3 regions of the Pseudoalteromonas sp. CO325X genome follow, and region 2 is predicted to be linked to each of the others. Evidence: predicted binding sites of a transcription regulator. Region 2 holds the regulator's gene; each other region holds the start of a gene.
What was found. Region 2 encodes MetJ, which represses methionine synthesis genes. Its sites were predicted from a motif close to TAGACGTCTAGACGTCTA; they were not measured.

Region 1 (11,053 bases), on a different contig from region 2:
GGGCGATCCGGTTTATAAAGGCGAAACAATCGCTTTAGTAGGCCAGAGCGGCGGTCAAATTGATCCTGGTCTATACTTTGAAATACGCCACAAAGGACGTGCCGTTAACCCAACGACATGGTGCAAATCCTCCTAATTGAATAGAGGCTGCACCTCAAGGGGGCAGCCGATGTTTGTATTCACAACTTACCTATACAGGCGCTTGTTACTGGGGCTCAGTTTTTTAGCCTTAGTGGTACTAGCGCCTGCTTCATTGGCAAAGGACAGCCAATTCGATGAAGTGCTTTTTCACATCAACAACTACTACGTTGAGGAAGTGGACCGCGACAAGTTAGACCAACATGTACTCAGCAGTTTATTACAAGAGCTTGACCCATATAGCGAGTTCCTTGATGAGCAAGAGTTAAAACGATTATTCGATGTCACCAATGGCCAATACAAGGGCTTGGGTATCGAGGTAGAACAGCGTGATAAACATGTAGTGGTGATCTCCGCTCTACCCAACTCACCCGCTCGGGCCGCTGGCTTACAGCGTGGTGATGTTATCGTGTCTATCAATGGCACTAAGGTGAATAACACTACCTTAGAAGAAGTCTCTGCTCTGATCAGCAGTCGTGAAGATGGGCAAGTGCATTTAGCCGTTGCTCGCGCAGGCCACTCACAACGCCTCGACTTTCAGCTTACCCGTCAGCCTATCCACATTGAAAGCGTCGCCAGTGAGCTCAAGGCCAATGGCATGGGCTACTTACGTATTAATAGCTTCAATAATCATAGTTTTCATGATGTCGCGCGTCACATCACCATGATGCAAAACGCCAACGGCGCCACACTCAACGGTTTGCTCATTGACCTGCGTGATAACCCAGGCGGTACCCTCGACAGTGCCATTGCCATTGCCGATTTATTTTTGTCTCAAGGTGTTATTGTCTCCACTCGAGGTCGCTTTGTGGAGGCTAATCAACGCTTTGAAGCAAAAGCTGGGGACATAATTCAAGGCGCCCCCATGGTCGTGCTGATCAATGAGGGCTCAGCTTCCGCTGCAGAAATTGTTGCCGGCGCGCTCAAGGATAATGACCGGGCAACCGTGGTAGGGACTCGCTCCTATGGTAAAGGGTCGGTGCAGTCATTGATCCCCTTAGGCGATGGCCGCAGTGCTTTGAAGCTGACCACAGCGAAGTACTATACCCCGTCTGGCGTGTCCATCGAGGGGACTGGCATCGTACCTGATGTGCCGATATTGCAACCTGCCCTTTCGCAATCAAATAAAGAGGTTATAATCAGCTTAGCTGAGGGGCAAAGTGCGCATAAAAACTTAACCGCACTGCTTGATAAACAATTACTAAAAGCTCAGCAACTATTAGAACAATAAAAACGCAGGCTCGGCTTTAAGCACGGGCCTGCACACTAATCATCAACAAAGATAAAAACACATTGTGCGCTTTTTAATATGGACTACGTTGTGTGTGCTGGTGCTCTTATCACCAGTACATGCGAAGCAAATCGCTATTGTCATTGATGACATAGGCTATCATCGTAATGACATGGCTGCCTTGCACTTGCCTGGCGCTGTAACTTACTCGGTGCTCCCTTTTACTCCTTACGCCACTCACTTTGCTCAACAGGCAGGGGCCTTAGATAAAGAGGTGCTTTTGCATGCCCCCATGCAAGCTATAAACGGTAAAGCGTTAGGGCCAGGGGGGCTGACAATGGATATGTCAAAAGAAGCTTTCCAACACGAGCTACGCAAGGCATTAGCCAGCCTACCCAATGCGCGCGGCGTCAATAATCACATGGGCTCGCTGCTAACACAGCAAAATGCGCCGATGAGCTGGACTATGGAAGTGCTAAAAGAGCAGGATTTGTTTTTTCTCGACAGTAAAACAACTCCCAATTCAAAAGCGCAAACAATTGCAGGGCTATACGGTGTCAGCAATATTGCTCGCCATGTTTTTCTCGATAATATCACCACCGAGCAGCAACTACGTTATCGTTTTGAGCAGCTAAAGACTCTCGCCGATAAGTATGACTACGCAGTTGCAATTGCTCACCCCTACCCCGAAACGTTTGCGTTTTTGCAACAGGCATTGCAAGAGCTCGAGGGCGAAGGTTTCCAACTTGTGCCTTTATCTCAGCTAGTGCAGCAGCGCACAATTCGACTTGCTCAGGCCGATAAAAAAAGTGTAACCGAGGAAGAGTAGAACCCTCTAAAACAATCATAGGTGGCATGGCTGCTGATGACTGGGCTCTGGTGCCGACAAACCACCTCCTCCGTATTCAGCACCTGCCCAAGTGCTTGTTCTATGAACATAAAATTAATCTGTATCTTTTACACAAACAGTGAAAGCTTTTCTTTTCCCTTAGTCCACAAAAAACAACAAATCCATTAAAATCAACACTTTAAAAGTTGGCATGGACTTAGCAACGTATATTCCGAAACGCAAATCTATGGAGGGTACATTATGTTAGGTTGGTCAATTGCATTTTTAGTTATCGCTTTGGTCGCAGCACTTTTAGGTTTCGGTGGCATTGCTGGCGCAGCCGCTGGCATCGCTAAAATTATTTTCTTTGTGTTCTTGGTACTGCTGGTTATCTCCCTTGTTGCTGGCGCCATTCGTGGTAAAGCGCCAAGGTAGTTATTAATTTTACAGCACAAGCGGTCACAGGCGGGATGAAACCCGCGACCGCAACCAAAACACGTTTTTTGAATCCAGATTTAAAGAGTTAATATTCAAGGAGAGTTCTATGTTTAATCATTCAGCAACAAAAGCATTTATCGCTACATTATTTGCCGCAGTATTCGCTATGGGCTGTGAAGACAGTGGCGGTGCCGAAGAGGCAGGTGAAAAGATTGATGAGGCGATCACAGACACTCAAAACGCGGTCGAAGACGCGTGTGAGAATGTTAAAGAAAACGCCGGTGCAGAAGAAACAAACTGCTAATACAGGCTTATCTTCAAACAAAAAACCCGCGAAGTTCGCGGGTTTTTTTACGTCTCTAATTATTTAAAACTGACTGTTGGCCGCTGCAACCACATTGTCTACGGTGAAGCCAAAGTGCTTAAACAATTCGCCCGCTGGCGCTGATTCACCAAAGCTAGTCATGCCGATAACTTTGCCATTCAAACCAACATACTTGTACCAGAAGTCGGCAATGCCTGCCTCTACGGCGACACGGCGAGTCACACTGCTGGGTAGGACACTTTCTTTGTACTGTGCGTCTTGTTGATCGAACAAGTCCGTTGATGGCATAGACACCACGCGTACCTGACGACCTTGAGCGCGAAGCTCAGAAGCTGCGTCCATAGCAAGTTGTACTTCCGAGCCTGTGGCAATCAGGATAACTTCTGGTTCGCCATCACAGGTTAATACATACCCACCTTTTTTCACATCAGCAAGTTGCTGCGCATCGCGTGCTTGCTGAGCAAGACCTTGACGCGTAAAGACCAGCGACGTTGGTCCGTCTTTGCGCTCTATCGCTTGCTGCCACGCAATGGCTGACTCAACTTGGTCACATGGGCGCCAATTAACTAGATTCGGCGTGTAACGCAGGCTCGCCATCTGTTCAACCGGCTGGTGAGTCGGTCCATCTTCACCCAAACCGATGGAATCGTGGGTGTAAACGAAAATGCTAGGCGTCTTCATGAGTGCAGCCATGCGCACCGCATTACGCGCATACTCCATAAACATTAAAAAGGTTGCGCCGTAAGGAATGAAACCTTTGTGCAAGGCAATACCATTCATAATGGCGGACATGCCAAATTCACGCACCCCATAGAAAATATAGTTACCTGACGCGTCGTCTTTACTAAGGCCTTTTGAACCACTCCAAATCGTTAAGTTCGACCCTGCCAAGTCGGCTGAGCCGCCCATAAACTCAGGTAGCATTGGGCCAAAGGTATTTAAGGCATTTTGCGATGCCTTACGTGTTGCAGGGCTATCAGGGTTTGCTTGTAACTGCTCAATATAGGCTTGTGACTTCTCGGCCCAATCAGCAGGCATTTCACCATTTTGGCGACGTTCAAACTCCGCAGCAAGCTCAGGGTATGCCGCCTTGTATGCCGCAAACTTATCCTGCCAACTCTGCTCTGCTTGCGTGCCCTTCTCTTTAGCATCCCACTGTTGATAGATATCATCAGGAATCGCAAAGGCGTCATGAGACCAACCCAAGAACTCGCGCGCAGCTTTAATTTCATCATCACCCAACGGCGCACCGTGGCAATCGTGGCTTCCTGATTTATTCGGAGAGCCGTAACCAATCACTGTTTTACAACAGATAAGCGTTGGCTTGTCACCTTGGGCGCGGCCTTCATCAATAGCAGCGCGAATAGCCTCGCTATCGTGACCATCAACATTACGCACCACGTGCCAGCCGTAAGACTCAAAACGCGCGGGAGTGTCGTCACTAAACCAGCCTTCAACCTCACCATCAATAGAAATACCATTGTCGTCCCAAAACGCAATCAACTTACCAAGGCCTAGAGTTCCTGCAAGCGAACACGCCTCGTGAGAAATTCCTTCCATCAAGCAGCCGTCGCCCATAAAAGCGTAAGTGTAGTGATCAACAATTTCATGGTCAGCGCGATTAAATTGAGCAGCAAGGGCTTTCTCCGCGATTGCCATGCCTACCGCATTGGTGATCCCCTGTCCAAGTGGGCCCGTAGTGGTCTCAATACCCGGAGCATAACCGTATTCAGGGTGGCCCGGAGTTTTTGAATGAAGCTGACGGAAGTTTTTAATTTCCTCAATAGGAAGATCATAGCCGCTTAAGTGTAAAAGCGAATAAATCAGCATTGAACCGTGGCCATTTGAGAGAATAAATCGGTCACGGTCAGCCCAGTTAGGGTTGCTCGGGTTATGCTTAAGATAATCGCGCCACAGTACTTCGGCGATATCGGCCATGCCCATCGGGGCACCCGGATGACCTGATTTAGCTTGTTGAACCGCGTCCATGGAAAGCACGCGAATGGCGTTTGCAAGTTCTTTGCGTGATGGCATGAATTCTCCTACCTTTAAATGTATTTGCGCTGGGGCTTCACTCGCGCTCATGCTGGCGCGGGTAAAGAATAAGACGAAAGCCCATTCTTACTTATTCATCTGCCCCCTGCAATTAAAAATTGGGCATCGAACGAGTAACTTTAGAATTACTCATAACGAATAAAAATACTGATAACTAAAAGAGTACAAAAACACCAAGCAATAAAGGTCAAAAGACCGCTATACAATCAATTTTATTTAGACGTCTAGGCGTAAAAAGCTAGGAAATCACCTGTGATTTAGCTAGAATACGCGCCTTAATTTATGCTGCGCTCAACCCAGTGGCTGGTATGATCTTGGGAAGCGCGATACTTGTGAGCAGAAACTTATGGCAAAACATTTATTTACTTCTGAGTCTGTGTCTGAAGGACACCCGGATAAAATCGCTGACCAAATTTCTGATGCGGTACTCGATGCTATTTTGGCGCAAGATCCCCATGCCCGTGTAGCCTGCGAAACCTATGTGAAGACCGGTATGGTGATGGTCGGTGGTGAAGTCACAACCAGTGCTTGGGTCGACATTGAAGAGTTAACGCGCAAAACCGTGCGTGAAATCGGCTACACCCATTCCGATATGGGCTTCGATGCCGACTCATGTGCAATTCTAAACACCATTGGTAAGCAGTCTCCTGATATTAATCAAGGTGTTGACCGCGCTCGTCCAGAAGAGCAAGGTGCAGGTGACCAAGGCTTGATGTTTGGTTATGCCTGTAATGAAACCGACGTGCTCATGCCAGCACCCATTACCTATTCACACCGCTTGGTACAACGCCAAGCCGAAGTGCGCAAAAATGGCGAATTACCCTGGTTACGCCCAGACGCCAAGTCACAGGTGACCTTTGCTTATGAGAATGGCAAGGCCGTTGGTATCGATGCCGTCGTGCTGTCAACGCAACACTGCGATTCTATTGCGCAAGATGACTTGGTTGAAGCGGTCATGGAGACCATTATCAAACCAACGCTACCGGCAGAGCTTATTACCGATGCGACTAAGTTCTTCATTAACCCCACAGGACGCTTCGTGATCGGTGGCCCGATGGGGGATTGCGGCTTAACTGGTCGTAAAATCATCGTTGATACTTATGGCGGTATGGCACGTCACGGTGGTGGCGCATTCTCAGGTAAAGATCCATCGAAAGTGGACCGTTCTGCCGCTTACGCAGCACGTTACGTTGCCAAAAATATAGTCGCGGCTGGCCTGGCCGATAAATGCGAAATCCAAGTGTCTTATGCCATTGGCGTTGCCGAGCCAACCTCCATCAGTGTTGAAACCTTTGGCACCGGCAAATTAGACGAAACGCGTTTAATCGAACTGATCCGCAAGCATTTCGACTTACGTCCTTATGGTCTCATTCAAATGCTTGATTTAGAACGTCCGATTTATCAGCCTACAGCGGCTTACGGCCACTTTGGTCGCAATGAATTCCCATGGGAAGCGACCGATAAAGCACAGGCACTTAAAGCCGACGCTGGATTATAAGTGAATGACCTATAAGTTAATTGAAAAGCGCCTATATGGCGCTTTTTTTATAGCTATAACCCCACTCTCGGCAGTTAATCCTCGCCGCAATCGCCGGCACTGATTGGCGCGACTTGCAGAGCCTGTACTGCTGCTAACTGACTTTTCAAGCTCATCATAGTTTTAGATACACTTTTCAACGATACTTTATTACTGAGCCAGCGTGGAAGCTTACCACCTGGGTCGGCAAAAACCTGATAGCGGATAAGTAAGCCGTCGTCTTGCTGCGTCATTCGCCAGTTAGCAGTCAAGGTTGTGATGCGTACCCTATCACTTTTACGAGCGATATTTGGGTTATAGGCATGCACCCGTAACTCAGTGGTATAGTTATTGACACGCTGATAGCAACTTTGTGTATAGAGCTCCCTATCAGCAACGGGCCAAGGCGAATTAATCACCGTGTATACGCGGTTGCGATTACCTTGCGAGTGCAAAAGACGAACTTCTTGTACTGCATGCAACCACTGCGATGCTTGTTGGGTGTTATACAGTAGCGTCAGTAACTGAGCTGTGCGGGCGTCGGCAACGAAAAGCTCAGCATAAATATGGTAGATACCATCTTTACTGACGGTATAGACCACTTTCAAATCAGGGAGGTTTTTATAATTCCGCCAAGGTTGGATTTCAGCCCCAGCTGCAAAGCTGAGGCTAAGTAGGCTAATCGCGCCAATAAGGTTGAACATCACGAGTCGCTTCTCGGCTTTGCTCCATGGCACTCAACAGACTATCGGTTTTTTGCGTCAACCAAGCCTGAATTTTGATGAATTGCTCGCTCTCATTACCTTGGCACAGCTGACCGAGGTAATCGAGGGTGAATAATTCAAAAGTGCCGTGCACAATATCTAGCCATGGCGCCCGAAAGCTCATGCGCAAAGACTCATCAAACAATGCGCCCAAACAACAGCCACTTAAAAGATTGCGTTCCAAGCGCTGCTTAAGCTGTAAGTACTGCTCGCTGGCTAGCGGCTGTTGAGGCTCAACGAGCTCTTTCATTTCCTGCCAATCATAGTCGAGTAGCCGTGCCGCCAGATCATGAATTGGCTGTTCACCAGCCTGAAGTTGCGCTTGCCCCCATGATTGTCGCCACCCTCGCTCGGTCAACCAGATTGTTAAATCTAACAACAGCAGGTTATAGCGTGTGCTAGTGAATATAGCCTGGACATCGTCAATACTTGGTTGGATGGATTTTAGATCGCCTATCACCTGAGTCAGCTCTGGTGCTGCATTGATTTTCTTATAATAAGCATGCTTTTTCGAGGTAAAGGTCTTCAGTTGAATCGCCGTCTCGACCCAACTTAATTCGCTCAGTAACCACTTAAGTTCGCCGCGCAGACGCTCGGTCGCTTGTTTTTCAACGATATCGCTGAATAACCACAAACTATGGCGAATAAGACTGACACCATCGGTTACCCGTTTCAGTGTTTTAAGGGTCGGCTTTTGGAAATAACATTGTTCGTGTTTTTGTACAAAAGCAATGCCATAACTCAAGCACTTCTCCAGTGCCCGCTCTTGGCTGTCATCGTTGCTCAGCGGCACAAGGCCAATCTCTTTACTGGCTTTGAGCGGCTGGTCGTCCGCCAGCCGATAACCTCGAGCTGCCTTTGAGTAATAACCCATGCGTAGAGGCAGGTTATCGATTAATTTTTCAGCTAGGGAAAACAGCTCACTGCGTTCCCCCTTTACTAATTCAATCTCAAGTTCGCAAATCGGCTCTACATTGGCGTTGGCCGATACCTCCCCCTTATCCAGCACCACTTCAATTTCAGTCCCTGCTTGGGTTTCAACTAACCAAGTGCGACGAATAAAGTTAGTACTAAATAGCGGATAGAGATTGTCGGCTAACGCGTCCACTTGCACCCCATGAGGCCAAATACTGGCATCAAAGTCGTGCAGCTCTGGACGATTTCCGTCAATAGGCAAATTGTACTCTGGACGCTGGTGCAGCCCACCCACGTTCTCACCTGCAAGCTTAATGGTTTGCTCACAAATGCCGTCACAACAGCGAGTACGAAGACCAATATCTAATGCTCTAAGCTCTCGGCTCGGGGTGTCGAAATAAGCATTTTGCAGGTTGCGTGCGGGTTTATTTTTTACGGTTTTTGCAAACTGGGTAATGAGTGCGGGTATGGACGGTATCACCGCCTCGGAAACTAAAAACTTAAGCTCTATCTCAGTGTCCATGCGCTATAGGAAGACCAATGAAATCGTCAAAAGCACAACATAAACAAAGCCGCCTACGAATGCAAACATTTTGCCATTTGGCCGTGCTATTTTGCCCCTTTACTCGCGTCGGTGAGTTACAAAATCACCCTTGCCAATCATTGCGCCAACCCATACTATGCTGGGATTGGAGAAATTATTTACGTAAAACAAGGTTAAGTTGGATGGTCAAACACGCCTGTGTCGCGCTTGCTTTTATGCTCAGCGCATTGTTCACCACCGCAGCAAACGCGGAACAAGGCACCGCCTATATCAGTGATGAACTGTATATTTTTATGCACTCTGGAGCAGGTAAAAACTACCGCATTTTAGGTTCGGTTGATGCGGGCACGCCAGTGACACTGGTGAGCGGTGAAGAAAATAACGGCTTTCTCGAGATAATCGATGATAAACAGCGCCAAGGCTGGGTTGAAACTAAGTTCATCAACCAAGATAAAAGTTTAAAGATTCAATATCAGGAACTTGGTGAGCAGCTGGCACAAACTCAACAGGCGTTGCGCAATGCCCAAGCACAGCTTCCCGAGCTACAAACGCTGAATCGCGACTTGCAGGAGCAAGCCCAGCAGTTGCAAGCTCAGCTAGATCAAGCGATTGCCGAGCGCGACGCGCTTAATGCTAAACAACAAGGCTTAAAAGCCAAAGAAAAGCGACAGTTACTCACCTACGGTGGGGCAATTGCATTTATTGGTCTATTCTTAGGAATAATCCTCACCGTTATTTTGTCGCGCCGCAAGCGCTATGACGGATGGGCATAATCATTATTTTCAATTTGCATTGAGCCAAAAAGAGCACCTAGGTGCTCTTTTTTTTGCCAGCCGCTAATAGTGCTATTCGTAAACTCTATATTACAGCTTATGTTTGCATGCTCAGGGCGTTCACAGCTCGATACTGAGCCCGGTATCTTCTTTTACTTTTTCAATCACCATATACGTATGATGCGTACCGACCCCAGGAATATCCACTAAATCTCCCAGTACTTGGCGGTATTCGTTCATATCACTGACCCGCACCTTGAGTAAGTAGTCGTAGCCTCCAGCAACCATATCGCACTCCACTACTTGTGGTGTATTGAGGATATGCTCTTTAAAAGTTTTAAATACCGAGGTATTAGATGTCACTAACGACACCTGCACATGGGCCAATAAACTTTGGTTTAATTTTTGCTCACTGAGCTTAGCATGATAGCCTTCAATAAAGCCTTCTGATTCGAGCCGTTTTACACGGTCGAGGCAAGGGCTAGGACTGAGGTTAACTTGCTTAGCTAAATTGACGTTAGAGATCCGACCATTGCGTTGTAAAACGTCGAGAATAGCGAGATCAATTCGGTCTAAGGTGCGAGGTTTAGCTGTTAAAGACATAGCAGCATTTTATACGGACAACGAAGAAATATGCCCTGTAAATTATCGTATTTCGAAAAATTAAACCAGCATATTCTGCGGCATTTTCATTAGAATGCCCGCGAATATGTATTCATATTGAGTGCAATCTCACCTTCGCGTTTTAGCAGCGGGGTGACCTACACTGTAGTAATTGTCGTAACCGAGGCCCCACCATCTCACCTTGTGGTGTGGGTACAGTTGCTATTTTTAGACTCCATGATTTTGAGGGTTGCTTATGTTATTTGAAGGCAATTTGATTACTGAATGCCCTATCCGCCAGAAGATCCGTGACTTCTATCGCATTGATGAAAATGAAGTCATTGATCATATTTTACCACTGGCTGAAGTAGGCGTTACGGCACGCAGTCGCGCTTGGGAGCGCGCACGACAAATGGTATTGAATATCCGCAAGGACCAAGATGGTCAAAACGGTATTGATGCCCTGTTAAATGAGTTCTCCCTGTCGACTGAGGAAGGGGTGGTGTTAATGTGTTTGGCCGAAGCGCTATTGCGAGTGCCAGACAAAGAAACACAGGATAATTTAATTCGCGATAAGCTCGCTAATGGCGACTGGAGTTCGCACTTAGGCAGCAGTGAGTCGCTATTTGTTAATGCCTCATCGTGGGGCTTGTTGGTCACCGGAAAAATGGTGAACTACACCGACAAAAACAAAGAAGAACAGTTTGGCCTGCTAAAACGCACCATGGGCCGCCTTGGCGAACCGGTGATCCGTAAAGCAGTGAACTATGCCATGAAGATCATGGGCAAGCAGTTCGTTATGGGACAAACCATTGATGAAGCTATTGAGCGCGCCGAAGAGACCGAGCGCAAAGGCTATGTTTACTCATACGACATGCTAGGCGAAGGCGCCCGCACTATGGCGGATGCTGATCGCTACTAC
Region 2 (11,053 bases):
AATAATGCAATTGCGGCTGATTGGGCAAAGTTGCCGCCGCTACCAATCGCAATTAGGTCATGTTCAGGCTGTACCACATCGCCATTACCGGTAATAATCAATGAGGTGGTTTCATCAGCAACCGCAAGAATGGCTTCGAGTCGCCTTAAGGCTCTGTCACTGCGCCAATCTTTGGCCATCTCTACAGCGGCTTTGGTTAAATGCCCTTGGTGCATCTCTAATTTACTTTCAAAACGCTCAAAAAGGGTAAACGCATCGGCTGTACCGCCTGCAAACCCGGCGATCACTTTACCGTTGAAAAGACGACGCACTTTACGCGCGTTGCCCTTCATTACCGTGTTGCCGAGCGAAACTTGGCCATCGCCGCCAATAACAACCTTGCCTTCACGGCGTACAGAAACGATTGTGGTCATGTGTGTCCTTATACCCAGTCTGGGTGTTTGTAACTGTCTAATAGCGAGGAAATATGGGCATGAAAAAGGGATTTCAAGGTAAACTTGCAATCCCTTTATGTGATTTGCTGTGCCTGCTTGGTTATTTACATGGCGATAACGGCTTTCGCTTTGCCTAATTCCACAACCAGATGCCACAGCCCATGATTTTTGCCTGACGCTTAAGCTTGTTCTTATCGCTCTCTGCGCCGCGCTTAGTCGGATAGGGGCCTAACCGTACTCTAAACCAGACGCCATTGCTGCCTTCAGTGCGCCTGATTTCTGATACTAGCCCGACAAAGGCTATTTTGGCCTTGAGCGTTTCCGCCTGCGCATAGGTTCTAAATGACCCGCATTGCATTTGATAAGGGCCTTTTTGCTCAATTTCTTTGACCTCAACCTCTATCTCGGCTTGCTTTATTTCGTTGATAAATTCGGGCGTTTGCGGCTTTTTAATTTCTGGCTTGGAGGCGCTTGGTTTCTGCTTAACTTGCTCAACAGCCTCAGGATCAGCATGGGTTTTTATATACCAGAGGCCGTAAGCGAAGCCGGCGAGTAACAAAATGGCCAAAGCAATAAGCACAAGCGGCAGAGGCTTTTTTGCTTGGGCTTTTTTGTTCTTACCACGCTGAGGTCGTTTGCGATTTATATAGTCGTGCTGGGCCATAATTGTTTTTGTGTTCTCTTTACATCATGTCTATGGGATCAACGTCCAAATTCCAGCGTACTTTTTGCGCCAGCTTATTACTACCGAGGTAGTTCATTAGTTGCGCCAAAAAGCCGTGTAGCGCGCCTCTATCTTGCCCTTGAATATGCAATTGATAACGGTATTTGCCAGCGACTCGCTCGAGCGGTGCGGGAATCGGACCCAGCAATTGTATCTTAGGCACGGGGGCTGCGGGAACTAAATCCGATAAAAAGCGCAACAGTAGCGATAAATCATGCGCTTCCGCCCTTAGCAGGGCTAAGTGCGAAAACGGTGGCATTTCTGTTTCATGGCGCTCTTGCAAAGCATAACGGGCAAAGTGTTGGTAACCATTATTGACTAAATCTTGCAATAGTGGGTGCTCTGGGAAGTGAGTTTGCAGCAACACGGTGCCTGGTTCGCCACTGCGCCCTGCGCGTCCTGCTACTTGAGTCACTAGTTGTGCTAAGTGTTCGGTGGCACGGAAATCACATGAGTATAACCCGGCGTCGACATCAAGAATAATGACTAGGCTGACATCGGCAAAGTGGTGGCCTTTGGCTAGCATTTGTGTGCCCACCAATAAGCGTGCGCCGCCGCGATTGATGGCAGCCAGTTCTTCCTCCAAACTGCCTTTACGTCGTGTTGAATCTCGGTCGATACGGCTGATGGGTGTGTCGGGAAATTGCTCGCTTAGTGCTTCTTGCAATTGCTCGGTGCCCAGTCCCACTGGGTTTATTTGTGTGCTACCACAATCCGGGCATTGCATGGGTGGTGCACTTTGCTCGCCACAATGATGGCACACCAAACGACGCATGGCCTTGTGGTAGGTCGCGCTGGTGCTACAACGCGAGCAATCGCTGAGCCATCCGCACTCATGGCAAATGAGCGAAGGGGAAAAGCCGCGACGGTTCAAAAATACCATCACTTGCTTTTGTCTCGCCAGCTCACGCTTGATATAGGCAAGGGCGCTATGGCTGAGTCCAGCCTCAAGGTGCTGACCTTTAATGTCTATGAGTTCAAATTGATTGTCACTGCTGGTTTGTGCCCGTTGGGTGAGACTGAGCAATTGGTACTTATCGGACAATGCACGGTTGAGTGTTTCCAGGGCAGGGGTCGCGCTGCCTAGAACTAAGGGAATGTTTTGCTGTTGCGCACGATAAGCAGCCAGATCTCGGGCGTGATAGCGTAGGGTGTCTTGCTGTTTGAATGAGGCGTCATGCTCCTCATCGACAATAATCATGCCTATGCGTAAAAACGGCATAAAAATCGCTGAACGTGTGCCAATCACTATGGCACAGCTACCTTTTTGGCAAAACCGCCAGGTTTGCAAACGCTCATTATCTGTCAACGCTGAGTGCCAGAGCATAATTGGCGTATTGGGGAAGCGGCGGCGAAAGCGATTTACCGTCTGTGGTGTTAGGCCTATTTCGGGGACCAAGACTAAGGCTTGTTTGCCTTGTTGCAAAACCTCCTCTAAGCACTGCAGATACACCTCGGTTTTGCCGCTGCCAGTGACTCCCTCAAGTAAAAAAGCGGAAAACCCAGGAGATTGATTAATGGTCGTGCAGGCGACAGCTTGTTCGCTGTTTAACCTTGGTTTGTTGGCCACTTGTAATGGCTGCTCGCGCCATTGACTATCAAACTCAACTGCTTGAGTTATTAGTTTTTTATTGATGAGGGCATCAATGGTGGCTTTGGAGTAGCCCAGAGCTTTAATTTCCGTGGTGGGCGATTTCCCTGATTCAGCTAGCTGCTTAAGCAAGGCTTGTTGCTTTTTCGCCCGCAGTGTCGGTTGTTGTTGCCCTTGCTTGGTGAGTTGCAGGTAATTAATGCTGGTTTTATCAATATCCGCGCCTTCACGCAGCGCTTTTGGCAAAGCGGTAAAGACGGTTTCACCTAATGGATAATGATAATAGCGAGCAGTAAATTGCAATAACTGTAGGTGACTGTCATCAATAATGGCAGTGCTATCGAGCACGGCTTTAACGGCTTTGACTTTATCTTCCGGCATCTCTGTGCTGGCTTTTACCTTTAACACCATACCGGTCAGGACACGCGAACCAAAAGGAACACTGACCCTTACCCCTACAGTCACGGCGCGAGAGCACAACTCGATGGGCAATAAATAGTCGAAGCTACGGTGTAAGGGCACCTTAAGTGCTACTTCAACGTAGCACGGGGTCGCGTTGCTACTGTGGCTGTTGGAATCGCGAGATGATGGCAACAAAAATCAGGCCCCAAGAACTAGAATATAGCGCTAATGTACTAAATTCATGGCGCAGTGAATAGCCGCAATTAAAGCTTGAACATTAATCAGGAGTCAAATAAAATACGCGGCCTTAAGGGTGCTGAGCGGGTTATATCCATGCTTTGGCACATTGAAACTAACGCGTATGGTGCCAAACTTCGGGTTTGGAGAGCGATACGGCCTATTTAGAGGTAACCCCCATGAAAGAAGGTATCCACCCTAAGTACGAAGCAATCAACGCAACGTGCTCTTGTGGCAACAAATTCCAGACAAGCTCTACCCTGTGTAAAGACATTCACCTAGACGTATGTTCAGAGTGTCACCCATTCTACACTGGTAAGCAAAAGATCCTTGATACAGGTGGTCGTGTAGATCGCTTCAATAAGCGCTTCGGTGCGCTTAGCAGCAAGAAGTAATCTTTGCTTGTCGAGAAAAGCACCTTCGGGTGCTTTTTTTGTGTCTATGATTTTTATCCATCCCCGTTATTCATACTAGCCATTTCACCTTAAGCTCTAGCTCATTTAAAGTGACAAAAAAGCACAATAATGACGCTAAAGTTCACTAAAATTCACTTACTTTGTTATTAGCGAACAATAAGATTCGTTATCCGATCGGTATTCTTTTTAGTTATATTAAGTTATTCGGATATAGCATTATGCATGGCTTTAGGTGGTTTTTTATGCATGCATAAGTCCCTATAGTGCATGGAATATCAAAATTTACACATAAAGCTTTAGATAATGTGCATGAATTTGGGCTTAAAACCCTTTAATTTCGTACAACAGGATAGACCTGATATTGCTTGAATATATTTAGAAAAGCGGTATGGTTTGCCTTAACTAGCTGAACTCTCACATACATTTCTAGCAGGATACTCGTTCATGTCTGACTTTCGTGAAAAAGCCCTCGATTACCACGCTAACCCCGTTCCAGGAAAAATTAGCATTGAACTCACCAAAAGCGCCGAGACCGTTAACGATCTCGCTTTAGCCTACAGCCCAGGTGTCGCAGAGCCGGTACGTGAAATCGCTGCCGATGCTAATAATGCTTATAAATACACGGCCAAAGGCAACATGGTTGCTGTGATCTCTAATGGCAGCGCCATTTTAGGATTGGGTAACTTAGGGCCGTTAGCGTCTAAGCCGGTCATGGAAGGCAAGGCACTACTGTTTAAGCGTTTTGCTAATCTTGATTCCATCGATATCGAGGTGAAGCATCGCACCACGGAAGACTTTATTAACACTGTAGAAAATATTGCCGATACCTTTGGCGGTATTAACCTCGAAGATATTAAAGCCCCAGAGTGCTTCGAAATCGAGCAAGCGCTCATTGAACGCTGTAATGTGCCAGTATTTCATGATGATCAACACGGCACTGCTATTGTCACTGCCGCAGGCATGCTAAACGCCTTAGAAATTCAAGGTAAAGATATTCGTGATGCTCTGATTGTGTGTTTGGGGGCTGGCGCAGCGGCAGTTGCGTGTATGGAGCTGCTTATTAAGTGTGGCGCTCAGCGCGAGCATATTTACATGCTTGACCGTAAAGGGGTGATCCACACGCGTCGTGATGACTTAAATGAATACAAGCAATTATTTGCTAACAACACCGATAAGCGCACCTTGCAAGACGTTATTGCCGATGCCGATGTGTTCGTTGGTGTTTCTGGCCCAGATTTGCTCTCAGCTGAAGACCTTAAGTTGATGGCCGACAAGCCAGTCATTTTTGCCTGTTCTAACCCAGACCCAGAAATTAAGCCGGATGTGGCACACAGTGCGCGCAAAGACTTAATTATGGCCACTGGGCGCTCTGACTACCCGAACCAGGTGAATAACGTACTGTGTTTCCCATTTATTTTCCGTGGTGCACTGGACGTGCGTGCCACCGCTATCAATGATGAGATGAAAATTGCCGCTGTAGAGGCTATTCGTAGCATCGCCAAGGAGCCAGTACCTGAGTCAGTGTTAACGGCATCTGGAGTGAGCGAATTAGAGTTTGGCGCGCAATACATTATTCCCAAGCCTATGGATCCACGATTATTACCACGCGTAGCGAAAGCCGTGGCGCAAGCGGCTGTGGAATCAGGTGTTGCGCAAATTGATATGCCAGCGAATTATATGGCTGAGTAATCACTTTACTACTCAGCGCTAGAAAAAAGAAAACCCAAGCTCAGTGCTTGGGTTTTTTATGGCTTGCAAAGAGCAATTGCTTCACTAACCGCTTCTCATACAGGCCGACTTGCGACATCTATGAACAATACTAAGCTAGCTCCTGCAATGAGGCCTAATGCTCAGGGTTTAGTTAAACTGGCTTGTCTTTGCTAGTCCTCTCCGATAACAGGCACTTCCACACCCATTTCTTCCATAATTTTTCTCACCTCTTCAGGTACCTTCTCCGGGTTATCTTTTCGGAGATCTTCGTCATTTGGCAGCGGCTGACCAGTAAAGGCATGTAGAAATGCTTCACACAGCAACTCACTGTTGGTGGCATGACGAAGATTATTCACCTGGCGGCGAGTACGTTCATCGGTTAATACTTTTAAAACATTGAGCGGGATGGAAACGGTAATTTTCTTTACCTGTTGGGCTTTTTTTCCATGCTCCGCATAAGGGTGAATGTATTCACCATTCCACTTGGCCATAATTTGCGTCTTATTTTTGGTCACTTAGGCATCAATAAGGGCGAAATTTTATCGCGTTGGTAAGGATAGTCAAATATTCATAAATTAGCTATTTAGACGTATAAATGTTTTGACTTCTAAATTATGTTAATTTAACCTTTTGGACGTCTAAACATCTATTTTCTTGATTGGGGGCAAATATGTCACAACTAAAAAAAGACACCATCGCCGTGCGCCATGGTATTGATGCCGATAAGCACCATGGTGCGGTGGTGCCACCCATTCATTTATCGACCACCTATTCCTTTGCTGATTTTGATAGCAAACGCGAATATGACTATGGTCGTAGCGGTAATCCCAATCGGGATATTTTGGCGCAGACCTTAGCGCAACTAGAGGGAGGTGAGCACGGAATTATTACCGCGACAGGTATGGCCGCAGTACACCTAGTGACGCAGCTACTGACGCCCAACGACACCCTAGTGATCCCCCATGATTGTTATGGCGGCAGTTATCGTTTATTTACTTCTTTGGCGAAGCGGGGGTTGCTCAAGGTTGAGGTTATCGATTTCACTCAATCAAACTGTTACCAACGCTTAGTGGCCGCCAAACCCAAACTGCTGTGGATTGAAACACCCAGTAACCCCATTTTGCGACTCACGGATATCCGCGCAGTGTGCGATGCCGCGCAGAGCATTGGTGCGCTGGTTGCAGCCGATAACACGTTTTTATCTCCCGCCTTACAAAACCCGCTTTTATTGGGTTGTGATGTGGTGGTGCATTCGACCACTAAATATATCAATGGTCATTCCGATGTGGTCGGTGGTGCGGTGATCACCAAAACCAAAGAGTTAGGTGAAGAGCTGGCATGGTGGGCTAATAATATTGGCATTACCGGCGCCGCTTTCGATAGCTATCTCACCCTGCGTGGTTTGCGTACCTTGAAAGTGCGCCTGAAGCAGCATGAAGAGAACGCCTTGGCGATTGCCCAATACCTTGAACAGCATCCTTGTGTGCAGTCAGTTTACTACCCAGGGTTGAGTTCGCACCCACAACACGACTTGGCAAAAGCGCAGCAACAGGGTTTTGGCGGCATGGTGAGCTTTGATATTAAAGGTCAGTTGCAAGACAGTGCCAAATTCCTCACCTCAGTAACGCAGTTTACCTTAGCGGAATCGTTGGGCGGGGTGGAAAGCCTTATTTGTCACCCGGCGACCATGACTCATGCGGGCATGGACAAGGCCGCGCGACTTGAAGCTGGGGTCGGCGACACGCTCATCCGGATTTCTGTTGGTATTGAAGATAAGCAGGATCTTATCGATGACTTAGATGCCGCTTTTAACGCCCTAGCAAGCAAATAAGAGGATACTATGACTCAGGTTGTACATAAGTTTGGTGGTTCGAGTCTCAGCAACGCGGCGCGTTACCATGCGGTCGCCAATATTGTTATCGGCAACAGCCAACTCGGTGACGTGGTGGTGGTCTCTGCGGCGGGCAAAACCACGGATACGCTAGTGAAGTTGTGGCAGGCCTATCAACAGCACGATAGCCATGGTTATCATGATGTCTTGCAGTTGCTACGCACCCATCAGCATGAGCTTATTGATGAGCTATTGGCAGCGCACCAAGCACACGCTCTGCAATCACAGCTTAATAGTGAGCTTCAGCGCATAGCCGAGCAATTGCAGACCAATACCTTAGATGAGGCATCCTTATTAGCCCATGGTGAACTGTGGTCGGCACGCTTGCTCGCAACCTATTTGCAGCAGTTAGGCTGTGCTGCGCAAGATCTTGATGCGCGGCAGCTACTGTGTGTGCACCAAGGGCAACTTCTGCATTTGGACAATGAAAAGCTCTGTGAGCGCCATATTGTCAGGGATAAAATCAACGTTGTAACGGGGTTTATTGCCGCCGATAGCAACCAGCAAACTGTCACCTTGGGACGCAATGGCAGTGACTACAGCGCCACTTTATTGGCCCGTTATGTCAACGCCAAACAAGTTTGTATCTGGACCGACACGCAGGGGGTTTTCAGCACCGACCCACGCAAAGTAGCCGATGCCTTAAAATATCAAAAAATCTGTCGTAGCCAAGCCAACCGCCTTGCCCAGTTAGGTAATCCGGTATTGCATGCGAAAACGCTGTCGCCTTTGCAAGGTAGCGCGATTAAGCTATCGGTGCGCAGCTCCTATGACAGCGATGCCAGTGGCACCGAGATTGTCCGCGAAGGTTACTGTAAGCATAAACGTTTTGTGACCACCATCGAGGGCGTTGACCTATATCGTGTGTCGAGCCTTAAAGTGGATGAACTGGCAACGTTAAGCCAGCTTATACAGCACACCATAGGCTATTTTCAGCAGCAGGGTGTAGACTTTTTGATTGTACCTAGCGCCCACAGCACTCTGATCTCCCGCGAGCTGGGAGAGCGTGGACAACTCGTTGAGTCAAACCTCAATGGGTGCGCCTTAGTTAGCCCAAACCAGTATACTCAGCAAGGCTACCAAGAAATGCTGGCATGCTTAGAGCAGCTTAACTTGACTATCCGCTTTAGCCACTGCGATCAGGACTACGCCTTGGTATTGACTGATCAAATCATTGATGCTGATAGTTTAGGGAAGGTACATCGCACCTTAATTGGTGCACACCAGCAAATTGCCGTGATTGTCGCCGGCCTTGGCAATGTGGGCAGTGTGTTTTTACAACAGTTTACGCAGCAGCTAGCGCGTTTAGAGCAGCATTTTGAGGTAAAACTGGTTGGTCTACTTCGAAGTCGCAGCATGTTATTTGACCCCTGTGGGTTAGACCCGCAGAATTGGCAAGGTCAATGGTTAGAACAAGCGGTTCCCTATCAAAGCGAGCAGTTGTGCGAACGCCTCAATGAGCTTGATTACGAACACAAGGTGGTCATTGATATAACCGCCAGTGAGTCATTCAGTGGCCTTTACCCTGACTTTGTGCGAGCTAACTGTCATTTGATCAGTGCCAACAAGTATGCCGGAACAGCGCCACATAGTTGGTATCAGTCGTTACGTAACGAGCTGGCAGAGCGCAATCTCAAATGGCGTTATAACACCAGTGTTGGCGCTGGGCTACCCATTAACTTTGCACTAGCTGATTTGCAGCGTAGTGGCGATGAGATCACCCGTATTCAAGGTGTGTTTTCTGGGACGTTATCATGGTTATGCAGTCACTATGATGGCAGCCAAGCTTTTTCTGAACTGCTTTTTGCGGCGCAAAAGCTGGGCTTTACCGAGCCCGATCCGCGTGAAGATTTATCCGGTCGAGATGTACAACGTAAGCTGTTGATCCTTGCACGCGAGTTGGGTTTGCAGTTGGACATTGACGATATTGAGTTAAGCCCACTGATGCCAGAGTCTTTAGCAAAAGGGAGCTGGCAGGATTTTCTCGATAATATTGCCTTACTTGATGACTTTGTTAGCACCCACGCACAGCAGGCGCAAGCCGAGCAAAAGGTACTGAGGTACAACGCTGACTTACGCATTGTTGATGGCAAGGTAAAAGCCCAAGTGGGTCTTGTTGCAGTGGCACAATCCAACCCCTTAGCGGGGTTAAGTCCGGGCGACAATATCTTTGTCGTCAACAGTCGCTGGTATGCGCAGAATGCCTTGGTTATTCAAGGCCCAGGTGCAGGGAAAGAGGTCACCGCTGCAGGTGTCCACTCAGATCTCTACTGGCTTATTGAGAGTCTTAGTTAATGCGGTAACAGGGTAATAAAAAAGCCAAGCATCACTGCTTGGCTTTTTTATTTAGAAGAGTTCGTCTTCAGTGGGCAGCTCAGGCTCATCCTGCCCTTGCGTTTCGAAGATCACCGGCGGCGCTTTTTCCACATACTTAGTGGGGGCAGTCCCCTTTATAAAGTATTCAAAGCGGCTGGTGTGGTCGTTTTGATGACTTAATAATCCTGATTTTAAATCAATTCGTACTGATTCCAGTCCTTCGGGTGGCTCAATAGGGGCCGCAGGCTCATCTTCAAGGGCCACACGCATGTAATCAATCCAAGCCGGTTGCGCTGTTTTCGCACCAGATTCGGCACCAAAGGTTTGTCCTTTCCCTAAGTTGTTGTTGTAACTGCTGCGTCCTAGCGGGTTACCTGGGTTATCAAAGCCAACCCACACTGTGGTCATAACATTGGCGTTAAAGCCACTAAACCAGGTATCGACCGAGTTGTTGGTGGTGCCGGTTTTACCTGATAAATCACGGCGCTTTAACCGTGTTGCGCGCCAGCCTGTGCCATTCCAGCCGGTGCCATGCTTCCAGCTGCCACCGCCCCAAATTGCACTGGTCATCGCATCGGCAATTAAGAAGGCATTCTGTTTAGAAATAACCTGTGGTGCGCATTGCGGTAACTGGGTATCAGTAGTCTCTGTGCTGTCAGTGTTGTCGGGATTACTCTCACTGGTGCTGCTGGGCTCGAGCATTGCCAACTCTGCAAACATTTCATTGCTGCGCTTTTGCTCTTCAGAGCAGGCCTTATAGGGTCGAGCTTGCATTAGCACTTCGCCTTCGGCGCTTTGTATTTCGGTAATAAAGTAAGGCTCAACTAAATGCCCACCATTGGCGAAAGCACTCATACCGCGAGCTAATTCTAAAGGTGTTAATGAAGCACTTCCCAGCGCCAGGGTTTCATTGCGCGGAATATCTTCATCATGAAAGCCAAACTTGAGTAAGTGTTCAGCGGCAGGGTCTACACCGACGCCGCGCAGCAACCTTACTGAAACCACGTTTTTTGACTGCGCTAAGGCACGTCTAACACGGATCGGGCCGACATATTTAGCTGGGCTATTCTTGGGTCGCCAAGCAACACCTTGGCTTTTATCCCAGTGATTTATCGGCGCATCGTTAATAATGGTTGCTAAGGAGTAACCGTGCTCTAACGCCGCAGAGTAAATGAAGGGCTTGATGTTAGAGCCAACTTGGCGCTTTGCCTGAACCGCTCGATTGTATTGGCTTTGTTCAAAGCTGTAGCCACCGACAATCGCCTTAATACGGCCGTCTTTAGGGTCAATAGAGACCAGTGCACTGGATGCTTCGGGAACTTGCGCTAACAG
Region 3 (11,053 bases), on a different contig from region 2:
TCTATTGCGGTTTGTAAGATTTTTTCAGCGGGCACCATCACCCCTAAGTCGATCACCTCGTAGTTATTACACTGTAACACCACGCCAACAATATTCTTGCCAATATCATGAACATCGCCTTTTACCGTGGCCATGACAATTTTACCGTTGGTTTCACCCTCTTGTTTCTCGGCTTCGATATAAGGGTCTAAATAGGCCACCGCGCGCTTCATTACCCGCGCCGATTTCACCACCTGCGGCAAAAACATTTTCCCGGCCCCAAACAGATCACCCACCACATTCATGCCGTCCATCAACGGACCCTCAATGACCTCGATGGGTTTAGCAAACTGCTGTCGGCACTGCTCGGTGTCCTCATCAATATAATCTGTAATGCCTTTAACTAGGGCATGTTCTAGGCGCTTTGCCACCGGCCAACTACGCCACTGTAAATCCTCAACCTTCTCCGCTTGCGCCATGCCCGAATACTTAGGCGCTAATTCCACCAACCGCTCTCCGGCGCCGGCATCTTTATTTAAAATCACATCCTCAACGGCGTCTCTCAGCTCAGAGGGAATATCGTCATACACCGCTAGTTGACCAGCATTGACGATGCCCATATCCATTCCGGCTTGAATGGCGTGATACAAGAACACAGAGTGAATAGCCTCGCGCACCGGATTGTTGCCTCGAAACGAGAAAGAGACATTAGACACACCACCGGATACCTTGCAGTGGGGAAGGTTCTCCTTGATGCGGCGAGTTCCTTCGATAAACTCTACGGCATAGTTGTCATGCTCTTCTATGCCGGTGGCCACGGCAAAGATATTGGGGTCAAAAATAATATCTTCTGGCGGGAAGCCCAATTCATCGACCAGGATGCGATAAGAGCGCGCGCAAATAGCAAACTTCCGCTCGGCGGTTTCTGCTTGACCACTTTCATCAAAGGCCATCACCACCACAGCGGCGCCGAAGCGCTTTAATATCTTGGCTTGGTGACGAAACGGCTGCTCCCCCTCCTTGAGGGAAATAGAGTTCACTATCGCCTTGCCTTGAATGCATTTTAGTCCCGCCTCGATTACTTCCCATTTCGACGAGTCCACCATAATGGGCACTTTCGAAATATCGGGCTCTGAGGCGATAAGGTTCAAAAAGGTGACCATGGCCGCTTTAGAGTCCAACATGGCTTCATCCATGTTGATATCGATAATCTGCGCGACATTTTCAACTTGCTCACGTGCCACCTCTAACGCGGTTTCGTAATCTTCCTCGAGGATCAGCCGTTTAAAGCGCGCCGAGCCGGTCACATTGGTGCGCTCGCCGACATTGGTAAAAGTTGCAGTATTATTCATGTTATTGGCCCCTTAATTGAGATTACAGGCTTCAAGGCCACTTAAACGCATGCGCACCGGCAGCTCGGGCAAAGTACGTGGAGCGGTGTTTTTTAGCCCATCACTAAAGGCTTTAATGTGCTCGGGTGTGGTCCCACAACAGCCACCAACAATATTGATAAACCCTTGCTCCCCCCAGTCGATGATTTCTTGTGCCATTTCTTCGGCTTCTAAATCATATTCGCCAAATTCATTCGGCAGCCCTGCATTGGGGTGCACCGAGGTGTAGGTTTCACAAATACTGGCCAACTCTTCCACATACTGACGCAACAAGTCTGGCCCTAGCGCACAGTTCAAGCCAATGGAGAGCGGTTTAATATGGCGAATGGAATTATAAAACGCCTCGGTGGTTTGCCCTGACAAGGTTCGACCCGAAGCATCGGTGATGGTGCCGGAGATCATTACCGGCAGAGTCACTGCGGCCTGTTCGAACGCTTCTTCTACCGCAAAGGAAGCGGCTTTGGCATTGAGGGTATCGAAAATAGTTTCAATTAAAATCAGATCGGCACCACCTTCTATCAGTGCCAGGGTCGATTCGATATACGCGGCCACCAGCTTATCGAAGGTGATATTGCGATAGCCCGGATCGTTAACATCCGGCGAAATCGAGCAGGTTTTTGATGTTGGCCCCAGTACGCCGGCCACGTAGCGCGGTTTATTTGGCTCGCGAGCGGTAAACTCATCGGCCACCGCGCGTGCCAGTCGGGCCGATTCGAGGTTAATCTCACGGCTTAGGCTCGCCATGTCATAATCTTCCATGGAAATGGTCGTGGCGTTAAAGGTATTGGTCTCAATAATATCGGCGCCCGCTGCCAAATATTCACGGTGAATTTGTGCTATTAGATGAGGTTGAGTGAGGCTCAATAAATCGTTGTTGCCCTTGACCAACACGTGCCAATCTTGAAACCGCTCACCACGATAATCATGCTCTTCGAGCTTATGCTGTTGGATCATCGTACCCATGGCGCCATCTAAAATTAAAATGCGCTCGTTGAGGGCCAGTGTTAATGCATCACGTTTATTCGGCATAGTTGTTAGTCCTTACATCCTGGCTAACCAGATTAATATCATAGGGAGTGGTTTGGTAAACGTAGTAATTAAGCCAATTCGAAAATAACAAAAAGGCATGGCTTTGCCAGGTTTTCGAGGGCTCTTGCGCTGGGTCGCCATGAGGGAAGTAGTTTTCTGGCATCGGTGCGTCAGCGCCTTTATCGCAATCACGTAAATACTCTTTTTTCAGGGTATCGGCATCATACTCAGGGTGTCCTGTGATATACACCTGCGAACCACTCTGGTTTTTAAGTAAGTAAGCACCTACCTTGGGCGAGCCTGCTACCACGACTAATTCTTTACAGGCGTTTATCGCAGCAATATCAATATGGCCATAACGCGAATGCGGGACTAAGAAGCGATCGTCAAAGCCTCGGGTTAACGCCGCGTGGTCAAAGTAACACTGATGCTCAAACACCCCGCACAACTTATTTTTCTGCAATTGACGCTTAAGTCCATGATGATGGAAAAGCCCAGCGTGCGCCGCCCAACAACTAAATAGCGTCGAGGTCACATGGTGCTCCGCCCAATCAAAGAACGCTTGTAGCTCCGACCAATACCCTACCTCATCATATTCTAAGTGAGCCAAGGGCGCGCCGGTGACAATCAAGGCATCGTAATTGTTGTCTTTAACATCTGAGAAATACTGATAAAACATATCCAGATGCTGCTCTGAGTTAGCGCTAGAGCGGTGCGTATCTAAACGCAGCAAGTCAACATTGACCTGCAATGGCGTATTCGCCAGCAAACGAATAAATTGCACTTCGGTTTCCACCTTATTCGGCATCAGGTTCAAAATAGCCAAGCGCATGGGCCGGATCTCTTGAGTCCGAGCGCGACTTTTCGGCATCACGAATACATTTTCTTGGCGCAGCTCCATAATCGCTGGCAAAGCGTCTTGAACCGTAATGGGCATGGCGGTACTCCGAATTAAAAGATAAGGAGCTATTATGAACGCCACACTGGAAATTTCAACCTCTAGATGTTTAGACGTCCAAAATAAAGTTGCAGTGAATGAGTTAACTGCAATAATGCCCGCGATTAACTAACAAAGAGTCGATGATGGGTATAGGTGAAATTGCAGCAATCAGTGCAGCCGTGGTTTGGGCCTTTTCTACCTTACTGTACAAAGGCTTCAGTCATCATCTTTCACCGCTGCAACTAAATGTAAGTAAAGGCTTACTCGCTTCTTTAATGATGGTGATTGCCATGGCGCTACTTGGCGATGGGGCCATGCCAGTGCAGCTCACCTCATGGGGCTGGCTTATCGCCGGTGGGATTATCGGTATTGCCATTGGCGATAGCGCCTACTTTGGCGCCCTGCGCAGTATTGGCCCAGCACGAACCTTAATAATTGAATCTCTCGCTCCAGCCTTAACTGGCATACTTAATATTGTGCTGTTAGGTGTGTACTTACCGCTACTGGCCTGGTTGGGCATCGCCATCACTTCGGTGGGGGTTATCCTCGCGGTATTACCTCAACGCCACTTGCCCCCAGTTGATAAGAAGTTTTACTTTCAAGGCGTGGCTTTCGCATTACTTGCGGCTTTGTGCCAAGCCAGTGGCATGGTGATGTCAAAAGGGGCTATGAATACTGAGTCGATGAGTAGCCTATGGGCCGCCCTTATTCGCCTCCTTGCCGGCACATTGAGCGTGGCTTTACTGGTAATGATTATAAAACGCAGCGACCTGTACCAAGCCACTCGACTGCACGGTATTGATAACAAACGCTGGCTGCTCGTGGCTGTTTTTTTCGGCACCTTCGTTGGCTTGTGGCTGCAATTGGCGGCGGTGCAACATACCGACCCGGCTATCGCACAAACTATTTTTGCCACCGCCCCGCTGATGGTCATGACCATTGGCTTTTTTAAACGCGAGCCGGTGACTTGGCGTATGATAGTGGGCGGTTTATTGGCGCTGGCTGGAGTGGCCATATTATTGGCAAATTAACGGGCCATTCGTTGACGCTTTCACCATAGAGACTCTACAATAACGGCAGTTTAAATTAGTCACATTGTAAAGGCTCCTTTCATGGTTTTACCTGATAAGTTTATTTTCTCGATGAGTCGCGTGTCAAAGGTGGTGCCACCTAAACGCACCATCTTAAAAGACATCTCTCTGCACTTTTTCCCTGGCGCTAAAATTGGTGTACTTGGCCTAAATGGCGCAGGTAAATCGACCTTACTACGCATTATGGCCGGCGTGGATAAAGATTTTGAAGGTGAGGCACATCCTCAGCCTGGCATTAAAATTGGTTATCTTCCTCAGGAGCCTGAGCTTGATGAAAGCAAAACGGTGCGTGAAGTTGTAGAAGAAGCGGTCAGTGAAGTTAAAAATGCTCTTGATCGCCTTGACCAAGTATACGCTGAGTATGCCATGGAAGATGCCGATTTCGATGCGCTTGCCAAAGAGCAAGGCGAACTTGAAGCCATTATTCAAGCCCACGATGGCCACAACCTTGATAACGCCCTAGAGCGCGCCGCAGATGCATTACGATTGCCAGCTTGGGATGCCAAGATTGAGCATTTATCAGGGGGTGAGCGTCGCCGTGTGGCAATTTGCCGTTTATTGCTTGAAAAGCCGGATATGCTTATCCTCGATGAGCCTACCAACCACTTAGATGCTGAATCTGTCGCTTGGTTAGAGCGCTTCCTACATGATTATGAAGGCACTGTAGTGGCGGTAACCCACGACCGTTATTTCCTTGATAACGTGGCCGGCTGGATCCTCGAATTAGACCGTGGCGAAGGTATTCCGTGGGAGGGCAACTACTCTTCTTGGCTTGAGCAAAAAGACGCACGTCTGCAACAGGAGCAAAAAGCAGAGAAAGCAAGACAAAAATCCATCGCTCAAGAGCTTGAGTGGGTACGTTCAAACCCGAAAGGTCGCCAAGCAAAATCAAAAGCGCGTATGGCGCAATTTGCTGAACTACAACAAGGCGATTATCAAAAGCGTAACGAAACCAATGAGCTGTTTATTCCACCTGGCCCGCGCTTAGGTGATCAGGTCATTGATGTACAGGGCTTAAACAAAAGCTTTGGCGACCGTGTGCTTATTGATAACCTTGATTTTAGCGTTCCTAAGGGAGCGATTGTCGGCATTATTGGTGCCAACGGTGCTGGTAAATCGACCTTATTCAAAATGCTCAGCGGCGAGGAACAGCCTGATAGTGGTGAAATCACCCTAGGTGAAACCGTTGAACTCGCCACCGTTGACCAATTCCGTGGCAACATGGACGAGAGCAAAACCGTATTTGATGAAATCGCAGACGGTCAAGATGTGTTGAAAGTGGGCAACTTTGAGTTCCCAAGCCGTGCTTATGTGGGACGCTTTAACTTTAAAGGTAATGATCAGCAAAAATACGTCAAAGACCTTTCCGGCGGTGAGCGCAACCGTTTGCACTTAGCCAAACTACTAAAAGCGGGCGGTAACGTATTACTTCTCGATGAGCCAACCAACGACTTAGACGTTGAAACCTTGCGGGCGTTAGAGAATGCAATTCTCGAGTTCCCTGGCTGTGTCATGGTAATCTCGCACGACCGCTGGTTCTTAGACCGTATCGCCACTCATATTCTTGATTATCGCGACGAAGGCCAAATTAACTTCTTCGATGGTAACTACACCGAATACGAACAGTGGTTGAAGAAAACCTTAGGTGCCGAGGCTGCACAACCGAAGCGCATTAAGTATAAAAAGATTGGTTAATTAACCACATAAAAAAGCCCCATCTCGATGGGGCTTTTTTGTGCCCTTGGCATCCACCTATGTATGGCACTATGATTGCGCTAACGCGCCACTACTTAATGACCATTGTGATATTTTTAGCTTATTGAAATAGCGAAAAAAGTCATTCACAGCCAAGGACAACCTCAAGGCTGGCTACTACACTGGAGGGAGACGCGCCAATACAGGAACTGTTATGGAAAACCGCAGAAACTTTACTCGTGTTATTTTTCAACGCCCCGCCCTAGTGGTATTTAATAACCAGCATCATGGCTGTCATTTACTTGATCTTTCCTTAAATGGCGCTTTGGTAAGCCACCCTGATGACTTCAACCCACAGTTAGGTCAAAGCGTAGAGCTTATTTTCCACCTATCTGGCAGTGATGTTGATATTGATATGCTTGCTGAAGTGGCTCACATTGAGCCGCAACACATTGGCTTACATTGTGTAAAAATGGATATTGACAGTGCCACTCATTTAAAACGCCTTATTGAACTTAACGTGGGTGATGATAAGCTACTGCACAGGGAGTTAGCGCAGCTTGCTGCGCCCGAACAATAATAACGATTGCAGTGAGAGCACAATAATGATCATGGAATCCATCCAGGGCTTTGTCCCTTTTATCATGTACTTTGGTTTAGGCTACCTACTTATCCTAGCCTTTCTATTCATTTACACCCTTATCACCCCGCATTGCGAATGGACCTTGATGAAGGAAAACAATGCCGCCGCTGCCACCGCGTTTAGTGGCGCGTTCATTGGCTTTACCCTTCCAGTTGCCAGTGCAGCGGTGAACTCGGTCTCGCTGCTAGACTTTGCCATCTGGGGCGTTATCGCTGGCATTATGCAATTAGTGACCTTTTTCTTAGTGCGCTTATACATGCCGAAGTTGTCTGAAAAAATTGCCCAGGGCCATATGAGCGCAGGGGCATTTTTAGGGGTTGCTTCACTGGCCACCGGTATTCTCAACGCTGCCTGTATCACCTACTAAGGAGGCGGCAATGAAACGTACTAGCAAACTTAAACTGACACTTATGCTCGGTGCCAGTGCCGGACTGAGTGGCTGCACCGACCCTGAAGAACCAGCACTATTATTTACCGATGTAGATGATTGCACCGACTTTGGCGTCGAACGCGATGTATGCCAAGCACAATACCAACAGGCCTTGGCTAATCACGATATTGAAGCGCCAAAGTACGCCAATGAAAACCTCTGTGAAAATGACTTCGGGTTTGAGCGCTGTGAGCAAGAAGGCAGTATTTGGCGACCCATTATGGCAGGCTTTATGATCGCCGCCGTGGCTGAGGCGGTGGATGAAGGTTTAGACCTTATGAAGAAGAAGAAAAAACGCAAAAAATACGCGTTTTTAGGGGGGAATTACTACTCAGGTGCGAAGCCCCTTTATCGCTCACGCGATGACTTTTTCAGCTTCCGCAATGCCAACAACGATTACATTGGCTCAGTCAACAATCGCGGCACCACTATGGTGAAAAAGTCTAAAGTTAAATACGCTTCTAAGCCCAAGCGCGTTACTCGTAACCGAGGAGGCTTTGGCCGCCGCGCTTCATCACGTAGCTTTGGTGGTTAAATGTTTCGCCACCCTATTGCTGAGCGGCCGGATTTAGCCGCTCAGGCCGATTATTTCGGCTTTGACTTTTGCCGCATTGATGGTGAAAAGTATTGGGATGAAAGCGCTTATTACCAATTCACGCTAGAGCAAATTGAGAACGACTTAGAGCAACCGACCAATGAACTGGAGCAAATGTGCTTGCAATTGGTCGACAAAGTTGTGCGTGACGAGTATTGGCTGCGCAAGTTCGCTTTGCCCGAGCAGTATTGGGACTTTATCGCCACCAGTTGGCACAACAAAGAGCCTAGCTTATATGGCCGTATGGACTTTAGTTACCACGGCAACGGCCCTGCGAAATTACTGGAGTACAACGCCGATACCCCCACCTCCATCTATGAAGCAGGTTTTTTCCAATGGCTGTGGCTGGAACAGCAAGTAGATAGAGGCAAATTGCCACGGCAAAGTGATCAATTCAACAGTATTCAAGAGGCGCTCATTGAGCGTTTTAACTTCTTCTCTAACCGCGAATTGCTGCACTTTGTCCACAGTCGCGACTCCATTGAAGATAAAGGCACCGTCAGTTATTTACAGGACTGTGCCTATCAAGCAGGTATGCCCACGGCACGCATGGCCATTGAAGATATTGGCGTTGATGAGCACGGCCAGCTCACTGACCTAGAACATGCTCCTATCGCGCAACTCTTTAAACTTTACCCTTGGGAAGAGTTGCTGCATGACGACTTTGCTCCCCATGTGCTCAGCACCGACACCCTGTTTGTCGAGCCGCCTTGGAAGGCTGTGTTATCGAATAAAGCCATATTACCGCTGCTGTGGCAAATGTTTCCCGGCCACCCGAATCTCCTAGCCGCCTACTTTAGCGGTGAAGAAGGCGATGGGCTGGAGCAAGGCTTTGTCAATAAACCCCTGTTTAGCCGCGAAGGTGAAAACATTACTTGGGTGCACCCAGATAAGGGCCGTGTGCACCAAAGCGGCAGTTACGGTAGCGAAGGCTTTATTACTCAAGCGTTAGCACCCTTACCCGTGTTTGCTGGTAATCACACCTTAATCGGCTCTTGGGTCGTCGGGCACCAAAGTTGCGGCCTCACTATTCGCGAAGATGATGGCCCCATCACCAAGGACACCTCCCGCTTTGTGCCTCATATTATTTTGGGGTAATGGCCTTAAAAGCACAAAAAGTCATTCCTAAAAATTCCCCTTTGTTCGTTATTAGATTTACAAAGCCAAAAACTATTGGTTTTGCTCATAATAAAAACGAAGGGGCCAAAATGAACCAACACACACTTCAGTATAAAAAACACCTTATTGCGCTTGCTATAAGCAGTGTACTTTTCAGTAGCCAAGCGTTCGCCGCTACAGAACCACAACAACAATCCGATAAAAAGCAGTTGCTCGACCTTGAGCGCATAGTGGTCACAGGGAGTGGCGGGCGTGGGCAAACTAAGCTTGAGTCATCGGTGTCTATCACCACCTTGAGCGCCGAAGATCTCGCCCGCGAAGCACCGCTGGGCACGGCAGACTTACTGGAAACCGTTCCCGGGTTTTGGGTTGAGGACTCTGGTGGTGAAACCAACAATAACGTCGCTCCACGGGGTCTTCGCGGCGGCGAAGGATTTCGCTATATAGGCGTGGAAGAAGATGGGCTACCGGTGGTCTACGACGGCGTCTGGGTCGATTTTTATCAGCGCCAAGACATCACTATCGAGCATATGGAAGCGGTTCGCGGTGGCACCTCGGGCTTGCTAACCACTAATGGTCCGGCAGCCTTGGTGAACTTTATTACCCGCAAACCCGATAGCGTTGAAGAAGCCACCATTCGCTTAACCACCGCCGACTATGGCATGTACCGCAGTGAGTTCTTTTACGGCACCCCTATTAGCGATGATTGGAAAATGTCGTTGGGCGGTTTTTATCGACGCTCAAACGGGGTCAGAGATACCGAATTTACGGCAGACCATGGCGGCCAGCTGCGCATGAGTTTAGTCCGAGAGTTTGATAAAGGTCAGTTAACTTTATCTGCCAAGCATTTAAACGATCACACCACTTTCTTTGTGCCGATCCCCCTGCAAAACCAAGATGATCCCGAGGGCATCCCTGGTGTCGACCCGCAACATGGCACCTTAATAGGTAATGGCCAGCGGCTGTTACAGTACTTGCAACAAGATGGCAGCTATCAAACCCGAGACCTCAAAGATGGGCAACATACTAAGTTCTCCACTTTAGGGTATAACCTGGATTGGGAGCTCAACGATCGCTGGCTACTCGACACCGCTGGGCGTTACTCTCGCTTTGAGAATGACATGTATATCCTGCTGAACTTTGATAACTCCACACTAATCAATGCCAACGAGCGCCTAGGCCAGCAAGATGTCACCGCAATGTTGACACAATTTGCCGATGAGGGCGCTGTTGCAGCGCGATATCGTTACGTGGATAACGGTGAACTACTGACAGATGTCAGTAATCTCAATGGCAATGGTTTGGTCACCACAAGCTACCCTTTGTACTCACAATACCAAGCCGAACAGTTCGTAAATAAGCTGAGCTTTACCTATGAGGGCGACCAACATACAGTGACTATGGGTTGGCTATTTGCTTATGTTGATGCCGATGCACTGCCAGTTGATCAGTGGCAATCACAGTTCCTTACCGAGGTAAAAGACAACGCCCGGTTGCTCGATATCGTAGCCGTAGACAATAACCAGCAGGTGGTGGGTCAACTCACCGATAGAGGCTCCACAGGGTATGCACCCGGATGGGGTCAAGCGACCGCTTTTGGCACCAGTACCTCGCATTCTTTCTTTATCAATGAACAATTTCAGGTAACGGATAAGCTGCGTATAGACGGCGGCCTTCGCCTCGAGTGGCTAGAGCTTGATAGTACTGCGTCGGGCACCGAGTTTGCGCAGCCGGTAGACGGTGCATTTGACGACAATGGCAACGATACCGACAACAACCTAGCTAATAACTACGTTGATACACCTTCGCAGCAATTCTTATCGAAAACCCGCAGTGAAACCGAGACAGCCTGGACCCTGGGCTTTAATTACCGCCTCTCTGAGAGTGTATCGACCTTTGGTCGTTATGCAGATGCGTTTGAAATGCCGCGCTTAATGAGCTTTGGTCAGAATATTCATGCCCAAAGCGAGGCAGACTTTAACGACAGTGTGAACCTGACCTTTGGCGAGCTTGGGGCCCGCTACTCGGGTGCGGACTTGGGCGCTTCTGTTACCTTATTCCGCACTAAGTTTAATGACTTAGTTGAACGTAACTTTACCGGCACTGATGGCCAAGTCGCTAATCAAGTAATTGACACTATT

Region 1: the regulator MetJ is predicted to act here: its motif matches at 5,234-5,251, upstream of metK (methionine adenosyltransferase).
Region 3: the regulator MetJ is predicted to act here: its motif matches at 3,400-3,417, upstream of metA (homoserine O-succinyltransferase).

What each region holds. Positions count from the first base shown of each region.
Region 1 is NZ_SGPG01000001.1:150,002-161,054, reverse strand. Features, by position in the region: gene EXT46_RS00780 (peptidoglycan DD-metalloendopeptidase family protein) at 1-136, shown strand, start outside; gene EXT46_RS00775 (S41 family peptidase) at 170-1,369, shown strand; gene EXT46_RS00770 (divergent polysaccharide deacetylase family protein) at 1,434-2,198, shown strand; gene EXT46_RS00765 (DUF1328 family protein) at 2,460-2,633, shown strand; gene EXT46_RS00760 (hypothetical protein) at 2,743-2,940, shown strand; gene tkt (transketolase) at 3,004-4,995, opposite strand; gene metK (methionine adenosyltransferase) at 5,363-6,514, shown strand; gene EXT46_RS00745 (START domain-containing protein) at 6,589-7,236, opposite strand; gene EXT46_RS00740 (CYTH and CHAD domain-containing protein) at 7,211-8,734, opposite strand; gene EXT46_RS00735 (TIGR04211 family SH3 domain-containing protein) at 8,752-9,528, shown strand; gene EXT46_RS00730 (winged helix-turn-helix transcriptional regulator) at 9,649-10,131, opposite strand; gene putA (bifunctional proline dehydrogenase/L-glutamate gamma-semialdehyde dehydrogenase PutA) at 10,388-11,053, shown strand, end outside.
Region 2 is NZ_SGPG01000026.1:75,920-86,972, forward strand. Features, by position in the region: gene hslV (ATP-dependent protease subunit HslV) at 1-413, opposite strand, end outside; gene EXT46_RS14405 (SPOR domain-containing protein) at 568-1,098, opposite strand; gene priA (primosomal protein N') at 1,118-3,343, opposite strand; gene rpmE (50S ribosomal protein L31) at 3,568-3,783, shown strand; gene EXT46_RS14420 (malic enzyme-like NAD(P)-binding protein) at 4,249-5,493, shown strand; gene metJ (met regulon transcriptional regulator MetJ) at 5,685-6,005, opposite strand; gene metB (cystathionine gamma-synthase) at 6,185-7,345, shown strand; gene metL (bifunctional aspartate kinase/homoserine dehydrogenase II) at 7,355-9,700, shown strand; gene EXT46_RS14440 (PBP1A family penicillin-binding protein) at 9,752-11,053, opposite strand, start outside.
Region 3 is NZ_SGPG01000032.1:11,651-22,703, forward strand. Features, by position in the region: gene metH (methionine synthase) at 1-1,331, opposite strand, end outside; gene EXT46_RS15630 (homocysteine S-methyltransferase family protein) at 1,344-2,399, opposite strand; gene metA (homoserine O-succinyltransferase) at 2,389-3,336, opposite strand; gene EXT46_RS15640 (DMT family transporter) at 3,483-4,370, shown strand; gene ettA (energy-dependent translational throttle protein EttA) at 4,452-6,125, shown strand; gene EXT46_RS15650 (PilZ domain-containing protein) at 6,340-6,705, shown strand; gene EXT46_RS15655 (DUF350 domain-containing protein) at 6,731-7,135, shown strand; gene EXT46_RS15660 (DUF1190 domain-containing protein) at 7,146-7,733, shown strand; gene EXT46_RS15665 (glutathionylspermidine synthase family protein) at 7,734-8,891, shown strand; gene EXT46_RS15670 (TonB-dependent receptor) at 9,002-11,053, shown strand, end outside.